3 regions of the Sphingobium agri genome follow, and region 2 is predicted to be linked to each of the others. Evidence: riboswitches for the same ligand, from Rfam matches in the RefSeq annotation. Region 2 holds a riboswitch; each other region holds the start of a gene.
What was found. Region 2 has a riboswitch for cobalamin ahead of MU848_RS00040 (DUF1636 domain-containing protein). Riboswitches for the same ligand answer to the same signal wherever they lie in the genome.
Positions count from the first base shown of each region.

Region 1: it holds a riboswitch for cobalamin, as region 2 does, so the genes downstream of both, MU848_RS15025 (TonB-dependent receptor) here and MU848_RS00040 (DUF1636 domain-containing protein) in region 2, are expected to answer to the same signal.
Region 3: it holds a riboswitch for cobalamin, as region 2 does, so the genes downstream of both, MU848_RS15770 (TonB-dependent receptor plug domain-containing protein) here and MU848_RS00040 (DUF1636 domain-containing protein) in region 2, are expected to answer to the same signal.

Region 1 covers NZ_JALKHS010000012.1:22,816-26,027, reverse strand. Annotated here, with positions in the region: gene MU848_RS15025 (TonB-dependent receptor) at 1-1,433, opposite strand, end outside; cobalamin riboswitch at 1,674-1,920, opposite strand; gene MU848_RS15020 (hypothetical protein) at 2,154-2,333, opposite strand; gene MU848_RS15015 (LysR family transcriptional regulator) at 2,514-3,212, opposite strand, start outside.
Region 2 covers NZ_JALKHS010000001.1:4,050-7,261, forward strand. Annotated here, with positions in the region: gene MU848_RS00030 (histidine phosphatase family protein) at 1-112, opposite strand, end outside; gene cobT (nicotinate-nucleotide--dimethylbenzimidazole phosphoribosyltransferase) at 109-1,125, opposite strand; gene MU848_RS00040 (DUF1636 domain-containing protein) at 1,122-1,529, opposite strand; cobalamin riboswitch at 1,688-1,877, opposite strand; gene MU848_RS00045 (formate dehydrogenase accessory sulfurtransferase FdhD) at 1,925-2,707, opposite strand; cobalamin riboswitch at 2,795-3,039, shown strand.
Region 3 covers NZ_JALKHS010000018.1:37,567-40,778, reverse strand. Annotated here, with positions in the region: gene cobA (uroporphyrinogen-III C-methyltransferase) at 1-29, shown strand, start outside; gene mobA (molybdenum cofactor guanylyltransferase) at 231-764, opposite strand; cobalamin riboswitch at 792-1,053, shown strand; gene MU848_RS15770 (TonB-dependent receptor plug domain-containing protein) at 1,220-3,088, shown strand; gene MU848_RS15765 (ABC transporter substrate-binding protein) at 3,125-3,212, opposite strand, start outside.

The DNA.
Region 1 (3,212 bases), on a different contig from region 2:
GCGGTGAAGGTGAAGCCGGGAAGCTGAAGCCGGCCGCCCAGTTCCTTGCCGGTGCCGCGCACGAGCATGGGAACAGGCGTGTCCACATTGACCGCGCCGCGCGCATCGTTGGAATGGAAGCCCCGGCCCCAATTGGCATAGAGTTCGACCTGCGGGGTAATTGCCCATGCGGCCGACGCCTTGGGCGAGACGAGCGTGTCCGAGCCGCTGCCTTCACCCAACGCGGCGGCGACGGCGTCCCGGCTGCGGACATCATAATGATAATAGTCGCCACGCAGGCCGCCGGTGATGCGCAGGCCGGGAAGGGGCGTGACGGTCGCTTCGCCATAGAGCGCGGCCGAGCCTTGGTTGACGCGATAGCGGCCAAGCGAGGAGAGGAAAGCGCGCCCTGCGGTGCGGTTGACGCCGACATTGCCGATCGCGTCATAACGGTTTTCCGTGCCGAGCTTCAGTTGCAGCGCGGGGTCGACATCCCAGCGCTTTTCGCCCGTGAAACCGAGGACCCAGCGGCGGTCGAATTGCTGTATCTGCGCGCTGGTGCCGTCGGGATCGGTGTAGGTGGGGTTGGAGAACATCGTCCAGTCGTAGAATTGGGCGTACAGATTGGCGCGCCATGTCGGCTGAACGGTGGCGAGATTGCCGATAATGCGGGTGGTTTCACCGCGCGCGGACGGATCGGGCGAACAGAAGATATCGGGGCAGAGCGGCGTGCCTACGATGCGCTCGGGAATTTGCTCGGTCGGGCGCCATGTCGCGCGATAGGCGTGAAGCGTGGCGTCGATCTTCCCGGCCCCTGTGGGGAGCGTATATTTGGCGAAGCCCGCATAATGGCGCAGATGTTCAGGCTCCTGCCATGGCCCGTCATAGGCCTTGGCCTGCGCGACCAGGGTGAGATGGCCCGCACCCGCCTTTACGGTCCCGCCCGACGCCAGCCTGCGCCAGCCGAAGGAGCCGCCCTCCGCCGCGACCCATGGCCGGTCATAGCCGTCGATCGTGGTCATATAGGCCGCGCCCGCAAGCGCGAAGTCGCCGCCATCGGCGCGATAGGGACCTTTGCGAAAATCCTCACGCGCGATGATTTCCGGGATGAGCCCGTTGAGGTCGAGATAGCCCTGGCCGTGGCCATGGCTGCGGAAGTTCATCTGAACCCCGTCGATATAGGTGGTGAAGTCCGACCCATGGTCGAGGTTGAAACCGCGCAGGAAATATTGATTGGCCTTGCCGCTGCCCGAATGCTGGGCCGCGACCATGCCCGGCACGGCTTCGAGCAGTTCGGCGACGCGCAGCAGCGGGCGGACGAGAAGGTCAGCGCCGCCGACGCTGCCTTCGCTCGCCGCATGGGCGGTGCCGATCTTGTCCTCGCCCCGGCCGAAGACGATGATGGCGCTGGTGTCTTCGCCCGCGTCGGCCGCTTCGGCGGCAAAGGCTGGCAGGGGGAGGAGAGTGGCGGTCAGCGCCCAGGCGGCGCGGTGGAAATGATCGGGAAGTTTCACATCATGCACTCCGGGCGTCTGGCGACATCCGGCAAGAGACCTGTCGTCAGGCGACGACCGGCGCACGCCGACGGCCGGACGCCCCCAAGGCGGCCGCCAGCGTCACCGAAGCGGCCTCTTGCCGCTCGTTCGTCGCTCAGACGGAGTTCACCGTGCCGCGGCCATCCCCTGGACCAAGGCAAGAGCGACCAAACGCTGGCAGGTATCCTGGCTCGCGGGTCATCGCTTGATGCACGGCCTTCCCAGGCCTCGCAGGATTTAGCGTCCGGCCCAGTGACTTGCCCCAACCTGCCTGTGAGGTGGGGCGATGTGCATCGCGCTCGCCGCTTACAGTTGCAGGGACAGCCCTGGCTTGGGGAGGCGGATGCCTTCCTTACCATGTTCCCTTTTAAGCCTCTTTCGAGGCACCGGCGCGATCATGCCCGGGGGTTGCCCGGGTGAGGGGGCGATAGCGGAGGTGGGGGTGTGGGGCAAGGGGGGTGGGTGGGGATTGCTCCCTCTCCCCTTTAGGGGGGAGGGGTGGGGAGAGGGGGGCGGCGTTGGTTGCTTTACAGTCCCCTCTCCCGCCTTCGCTTCGCTCGGCACCTCGGCCAGAGTCACGTGCCTCTGGCCGACCCCTGAAGGGGAGAGGGGAATGGTGGTGCTGGGCCTTCGCGCCAATCAGTTCAGGGTCGTGCAGCGTTCTCGCTGGAGGCGGAGGGCCATGGCCTGGTAGCGGACGGCGCGTTCATTGTGGAGGGCGATGGTTGCCTGGTCGGCGCCGCGCAGGCGGGCTTCCCTGGCTTGCCGCGCTTCCTGGGCGGCGCAGGCGGAAAAATGTGACGCGTCATTGGGGCGCATGGCCCATATCCTCTCTCAAGTTTCTTATGGCTCGAACGATAACATCGGCCTGTTTCCCGCTGCCATTACGCAGGTTAACGCCGGAAAGCTTCTATTTTTTGACAGGAGCCTGGCGAATTTTCGCATAATGGAATTTTGGCTTTTCAGCGGGTTGAGCGGGAGCCCGCCTGGCTTTTTCTATCAACCGCCCCTGTTCCACGGCGCGTCGCGGAAGCTTTCGCGCAAGAATGCGATGAAGGTGTCCACGGCGGCAGGGCGGCCCGCCGCGCGGGGGTGGACGGCGTGGACGGCGAGGTCGGCGGGGCCTTCCCAAGGTTCAAGGACGCGGACGAGGCGTCCGTCCGCCATCAGATCGCCCACGTCCCAGAGCGAGCGCAGGGCGATGCCGACGCCGGTGAGGGCGAGTTCACGCACGATTTCGCTGCTGTTGGTGCGGACATGGCTTTGGCCGTCGATCAGCTTGCGCGCGCGCCCGTTGACCAATCGCCATGGCAATTGTCCTTCGGCCGCGAGCAGGCGGTGGCGCGAGAGGTCGGCTATCCTTTCCGGCGTGCCGTGGGCGGCGAGATAGGCGGGGTTCGCGCAGAGTATGCGGCGGTTGGCGGCGAGATGATGCCCCTCCAGATGGGCGGGAATGTCGCTGGTGATGCGGATCGCAAGGTCGATCCGTTCGGCGAGCAGGTCTTCATAGGCATCGGACAGGTTGAGTTGGAGGTCGATGCGCGGATGCTGTTCCAGGAAGCGGGCGACATGGGGGGCGACGTGGAGGCGGCCGAAGGAGGTGGGGGCGGAGATGCGCAGCGGGCCTGACGCGGTGCGGTGGCGATTGGTGACGCGCTCTTCCGCCTGGGCAATGGCGTCGAGGATGGCGACGAGATC
Region 2 (3,212 bases):
CAATGCACAGCTGCATGGCGGCTGGATCAGGCGGCATGTCCGTGTGACCGAGCAGAAGTCCGGGCGTTTGTGGTGCTCCATGCCGCATCAGGTGGAGCGTCAACGGGCTCATAGCGCGCCCGCGACGGCGGCTTGCGCGAAGGTCGCCATATGCGCATGCGCCGCGAGGGCCGAGCGGATGAGCTGTGCCGCGACGGCCGCGCCGCTTCCCTCGCCCAAGCGCATGCCGAGGTGCAGCAGCGGGTTGAGGCCGAGCTTTTCGAGCAGCCGGGCATGGCCTGCTTCGGCTGAGCAGTGGGCAGCCAGGCAATGTTGAGTGATGGCGGGATTGTCGCGCGCGAGGGGAGCGATCGCGGCGCCGCAGATAAAGCCGTCGAGCAGCACCGGCACGCGCATCATCCGCGCGGCTAGGATCGCACCTGCCATGGCGGCGATCTCCCGACCGCCGAGGCGGCGGAGCGTTTCGAAGGCGTCGGTGCAATGGGATGCATGCAGGGCAAGCGCGACGCGGACGGCCTCCGTCTTGCGGGCGAGGGCTACTTCGTCGATGCCCGTTCCCCTCCCCGTCCAGTCCTGCGCCTCGCCGCCGAAGGCGTGAAGGCACAGCGCGGCGGCGGGGGTGGTGTTGGCGATGCCCATCTCTCCGGCGAAGAGCAGGTCGCAATCTTCAGGGACCACGGCAGCGCCTGCGTTCAGGGATTCGAGGCACTCGGCCTCCGTCATGGCCGGGGCCTCGCATATGTCGGCGGTGGGCTGTTCAAGGGAAAGCGGGACGATCACCAGATCGGCTCCGCAAGCGCCCGCAAGCGCATTGATCGCCGCGCCGCCAGATTGGAAGTTAGCGACCATCTGCGCAGTGACGGACGCTGGAAAGGCGCTGACGCCCCGTGCGGAAACGCCGTGATTGCCAGCGAAGATGGCGGCGCGGATACGGTCGGCGCGCGGATACTCGCGGCTCTGCCAGCCCGCCATGAAGAGGGCAATTTCCTCCAGGCGGCCTAGTGATCCGGCGGGCTTCGTCAAAGAAGCCTGCCGCGCCGCCGCAGCGTCGATCGCCGTCGCGTCGTTCCCAGGAAGTGTTGCGAGCGCGGCCTGAAAACCGTCGCGGTCTTCAAAGCGGATCATGTGCAGACAAAGCCCTCGGGCGGCGTCCGGACGATGAAGTGCCCCTTAACCCCCTGCGGCCATTCGGCGTAGCGCACGACGCCCTCTTCGCTGGCGGCATGGCGCAGGGCATAGTCGAGGATGGCGCGCGCGGCATCCGCGTCCGGGGTGAAGTCGCCCAGCACATAACCGACCTTGCCAGGGCCGCGCACATGGACGGTGCAATGCCGCTGGCAGGCGAAGAGGCAGGGCATGTCCTGCACGGCGATCGCTTCATAGGCAGGCTCCTGCGCCTGAAGGCCACGCATGGCATCGACCAGCAGCGCACCGCCGCGGCGCCCTTCGCTGTCTTCCCGTTGGTCTGCGGACAGGCGGCAGGCCGAACAGACGACCACCGACGCGCTGTTTTCGACGGCACGCAGCATCAGCGGCACGCTTTTATAATCATCTGAACATGAAAGACGGGCATCATGGCCCTCCCTGCAAAATCGAACCGCAACGGCCCTGCCCGGCCAGTGGCGGGCAAGGCGATGGCTGTCGTCCGCGCGGGGAACCCCGTTCGTCCGGTACACCCTGTCCGGTCGAAGAACGACTGCGGCAGGCAGGTCTCCTGGCTCACGGGTCGATGCGCATCGGCCGCCTTCTCGGGAGATACTCCCCCAATGGCTGCGTGGCCGGTCCACTCACCGCTTACAGTTGCAGGGGCAGCGCGGGCATTGCACCCGACTTCCCTTTTGATCCCCAAGCGGGGAACCTGTCGCGGCGCTGCTGATAATGAGGCAGGACCAAGCCCGCAAGCGGTAGATGAAGCGGCGCCTCGTCAGCCGGGCGGCCTGCCCGCCGCCAGCACGGCGTCTGCCCGGGCCAGCACGATGATCGGCAACCCGGCGCTGGCGGCGCGTTCGGCAGCGAGGCGGGTGGGGGCGGATATGGTGACAAGCAGCGGGCAGTCGGCGAGCGCGGCCTTCTCCACCAGCTCATAGGAACAACGCGAGGACAGTAGCGCAAAGCCGCCATCCCATGACAATTGCCGCCGCCGCATCGCCCCGATCAGCTTGTCGAACGCGTTGTGGCGGCCCACATCCTCATAGGCGAGGCGGATTGCGCCATCTGCCCCCGCCAGAGCAGCGGCATGGACAGCACCGGTTTGCCGATTGAGCGGTTGATGCGCGGCAAGATCGCCCAACGCCCGGAAGATAGCCGCCCGGCCTGCGGCCGAGCGGGCTGTCACGGCGGGCAGGGGCCGCAGCGCCTGCTCCAGATTTTCGACGCCGCATAAGCCGCAGGAGGAATCGGAGACGCGGTGACGGACGCGGCCGAGCAGTCCCTCCACCCGCTCCGGCGGAAGCGTAGCGCGGGCGACGAGGCCCTGCTCCGTTACATGGACGTCAACGTCGAGCGGCGCGTCCGATGGCAGGACCAGCCGCTCGGCAAGCGCGAAGCCCTGAACCAGTTCGGCCACGTCCCCTGGCGTCGCCATCAGCACCGCATAGCCGACGCCGTTGAACTCTATCGCGACTGGCATCTCTTCCGCCAGATCGCGCTCCACGGGCGATGCGTCGCCCTCTGGGCTAATGCGGGTGAAGGAGAAAGGAGACGGCATAGCGCCGGTCTAGGCGGGCGGGATGCGCCCTGCAATATCACGCAACCATGCAACTGCCGCTTTCCTTTGCCGGTCAAGCCATCTATGCACAGCCCCGATCGCGCCGGTGCCCGAACGGGCTTCAAAGGGAATGCGGTGCGGGCTGCCGGTCAGGCGCCCAAATCCGCGGCTGTCCCTGCAACTGTAAGCGGTGAGCGAGACGCATAGCGACTTTCCGTTACCGCCGGAGGGTCAGCCACTGGGCCGGACGCTAAATCATGCGAGGCCTGGGAAGGCCATGTGTCGAGCGATGACCCGCAAGCCAGGAGACCTGCCGGCGTCTGGTCGCTCTTGCTTTGGCCCAGGGGATGGCCGGGGCACGGTATTCCGTCTGAGCGACGCGTGCGGCGGGACCGCACCGGCATGCGTGCCGGGCGCTAAGATGCGTCCGTCCGGCGCGTCGTGCTGGCCGCATAGCGGAGGTCCCGTCCAGTCTCGCTGACGCAGACGGGAGCCAAGCCGTCCG
Region 3 (3,212 bases), on a different contig from region 2:
CCGCCACGAGCGTCGCTCTTCAGCTTTGAAGACCGGCTCTCCGCGACCTTTGCCCTGAGCTTGCCGAACGCCCCCGAACTTAGTTGGAAGGAAGGGAGGGGGCTTCGGCAAGTTCAGCTCGGCGATAGGGTGCAACCCGCTCAGCACGATAAGCAACGTGCTCCTGCAAAGGCAGGAGCCCAGTCCCGCCCTCTGAATTGGGCTCCTGCCTTTGCAGGAGCACGGCGCAGCTAGCTTTTCGGCAATCCGGCAAGATCCTGCGGTCGATTAATATTCGGCAGGACGATATCCGCCCGCTCCACGATCCGCGCGCCGATCCGCTCCAGCCAGCCATATATCGACCGGCTATTCTCCTCAGCCAGATGCGCGTCCAGTTCATCCGCAAGCCCGGCAGGCCAGAACCCCGCCAATTGCTGCCCCTTCAACACCGCAGCGCCTTCTCCCGCCAGCGCCTCCACCAACGCCGCCGGATAGACCGGCATGTCACACCCGGTCGTCAGCACCGCGTCATAGCCTTCGTCCCGCGCATGATGCAGTGCCGCGTTCAGCCCGCCCAGCGGTCCCATATCAGGCCCGGGCCGGTCGGAGAGGCTGGTCATCCCCTCGACCGTCCGCCCGCAGACCACCACCGTCTCCACATGGGGCGCGATCGCCGCCACCGCATGGTCGATCAGCATGCGCCCATCCGCCATCAGCGCCAGCGCCTTGTCGCTCCCGAACCGACGGGATCGTCCCCCGGCAAGCACAGCGCCCAGTAATCGCATCGATCCACTCCTTGGCAGAACCCTCGCTTTCCCCTATGGCGCGCGGCGTGAGCGGGCAACCGTTCACGAAAGATCGCGCCGGAAAGGGAATGCGGTGGGGACGGTTCATCCGTCCAAGTCCGCAGCTGCCCCTGCAACTGTAAGCGGTGAGCGCGATGCACCCGGAAACCCGCATGCCTTCAAAAGGGGAAGGCGAGGGGGACCAGCCACTGGACACGCGTCCGGGAAGGCCCGTGCATCGCCGCGACGACCCGCGAGCCAGGAAACCTGCCGGCGCATGGTCGCTCTTGCCTGGGTCCAGGGATCGGCCCGGGCACGGTTTTCCGTCTGAGCGACGAAGCGGCGCAGGGCCGCATCGGTGCGCGTGACGGGATTGGCGTCTCCCTCCCTCGCGCACCGGCCGCTCGCGCGGAAGCCCTGGCCTCATGTCGCATGGCGCTCAGGGAAGACAGAATATGATCAGGACCGGAATCTCGCTGCTGGCGCTGCTTGCCGCCACCCCCGCGCTTGCAGAAGATGCAGACGAAATCGTCGTCACTGCGCTCGGCATCGAGCAGCCGACCGATGAAGTCGGGCAGGCCGTGACGGTGATCGATGAAAAGACGATCGAGACGCGCCAGAATGTCAGCATCGCGGACCTGCTGATCACCACGCCCGGCGTCCGTTTCAACCGCGCCGATGCCGTGGGCGGCGTCACCGGCATTTCGATCCGTGGCGCGGAAACGACGCAAACGCTGGTGCTGCTCGATGGCGTGAAGATCAATGATCCGAGCGTCATTGGCGATGCCTACGACTTCGGCAATCTGCTCACCGGCAACATCCGCCGCATCGAAATCCTGCGTGGCTCCAACTCGGTGGTGTACGGCAGCCAGGCGATCGGCGGCGTCGTCAACATCATGTCGGCCGAGCCAGGCGAAGGCTTTGGCGGCAGCGCATCGGTGGATTATGGCTATGCCGACACGCTGAATGCAAAGGCTGACATATCGGGCAGCACCGGCATCGCATCGGGCAGCGCGGGCGTAGCCTATTTCCGTACCGATGGCATCTCCGCGGCACAGGGCGGCACGGAGAAGGACGGTTATGAAAATATCGCGACCCACGCGAAGCTGAAGCTTGCCTTCACCGACAATCTCAGCCTCGACCTGCGTGGCTATTACATCCATGCGGACCTCGATACCGACATCTTCTTTGGCGCGCCGGCTGAATCAACGGATAGCAGCAAGCTTGACCAATATGTCGGCTATGCGGGGCTCAACCTTTCCTCTTTCGACGGTAAGTTGACGCAGCGTGCGGCGGTGACCTGGTTCCGCAATGACCGCGACTATTTCTTCGCGCCCAGTTCCGCGCCTGACTATGGCTATTCAGGCACCAACCTGCGATTTGAATATGAAGGCGTCTATCAGCCGGTGGATCAAGCCAAACTGGTCTTTGGCTACGAGCATGAGCGGCCCAAATATGACTCGTTCTTCTACGACTTCTTCACGGGCGATAAGGTCGTCAGCGGAGCAGAGGTAAACATCGACAGCGTCTATGCGCTTGCGGTCGTAAAGCCTTTTGTTGGCTTGTCGGTTACCGGCGGCGTACGCCATGACGATCACAGCCAATTCGGGGGCGCCACCACCTTTGGCGCCAACGCCAACTACACGCCCAATGAAGGCCGCACCAATATCCGCGCCAGCTATGGCGAAGGCTTTCGCGCACCTTCGCTGTACCAGATCTACGACGCCACCTATGGCAATCTCGACCTCAAGCCCGAAAGGTCGAAAAGCTATGACATCGGCTTTGATCAGAGCCTGGATGAGGGCCGCGCGATGATCTCTGTCACCGCGTTTCGCCGCGACACCCGCGACCAGATTTATTTCGACGGCTTCGCCCTGCCTTTCGGCCGCTATGTCAACCTCACCCGCACCCGTGCAAAGGGCGTGGAAGCAGCCTTGACGCTGAAGCCCGTCGATGCGCTGACGGTCGTAGCGGCCTACAGCTATATCGACGCTATCGACCGTTCCGAAGGCGGGCTCAACGAAGGCAGGCGCCTTCCCCGCCGCGCAAAGGATGCCGTCAGCGTCTCGGCGGACTATGATTGGTCGTTCGGCCTGTCGACTGGCGCAACGGTGACCATGGTCGGCGACAGCTTCAACGATGCCGCCAACACCCAGCGTCTCGACGGCTACGCCCGGCTGGACCTCCGCGCCTCGCTGCCGATCAACGAGCATCTGGAGATTTACGGGCGCATCGACAATGTCACGGACGAAGAATATGCGACCGTCTATGGCTACAGCACCTATGGCCGATCGGCCTATGGCGGCGTGCGTGTCCGCTTTTGACGGTAAAAGGTGACGGGGGTGGGCGGCCGCCCCGCTTCATCGCCGGGGCGCGGCCTTTGGCTGCGCCCTGTCTTTGCCCGCAGCATCCGCCTGGGCAATGATGCTGTGCGCGGCCTGCACATAG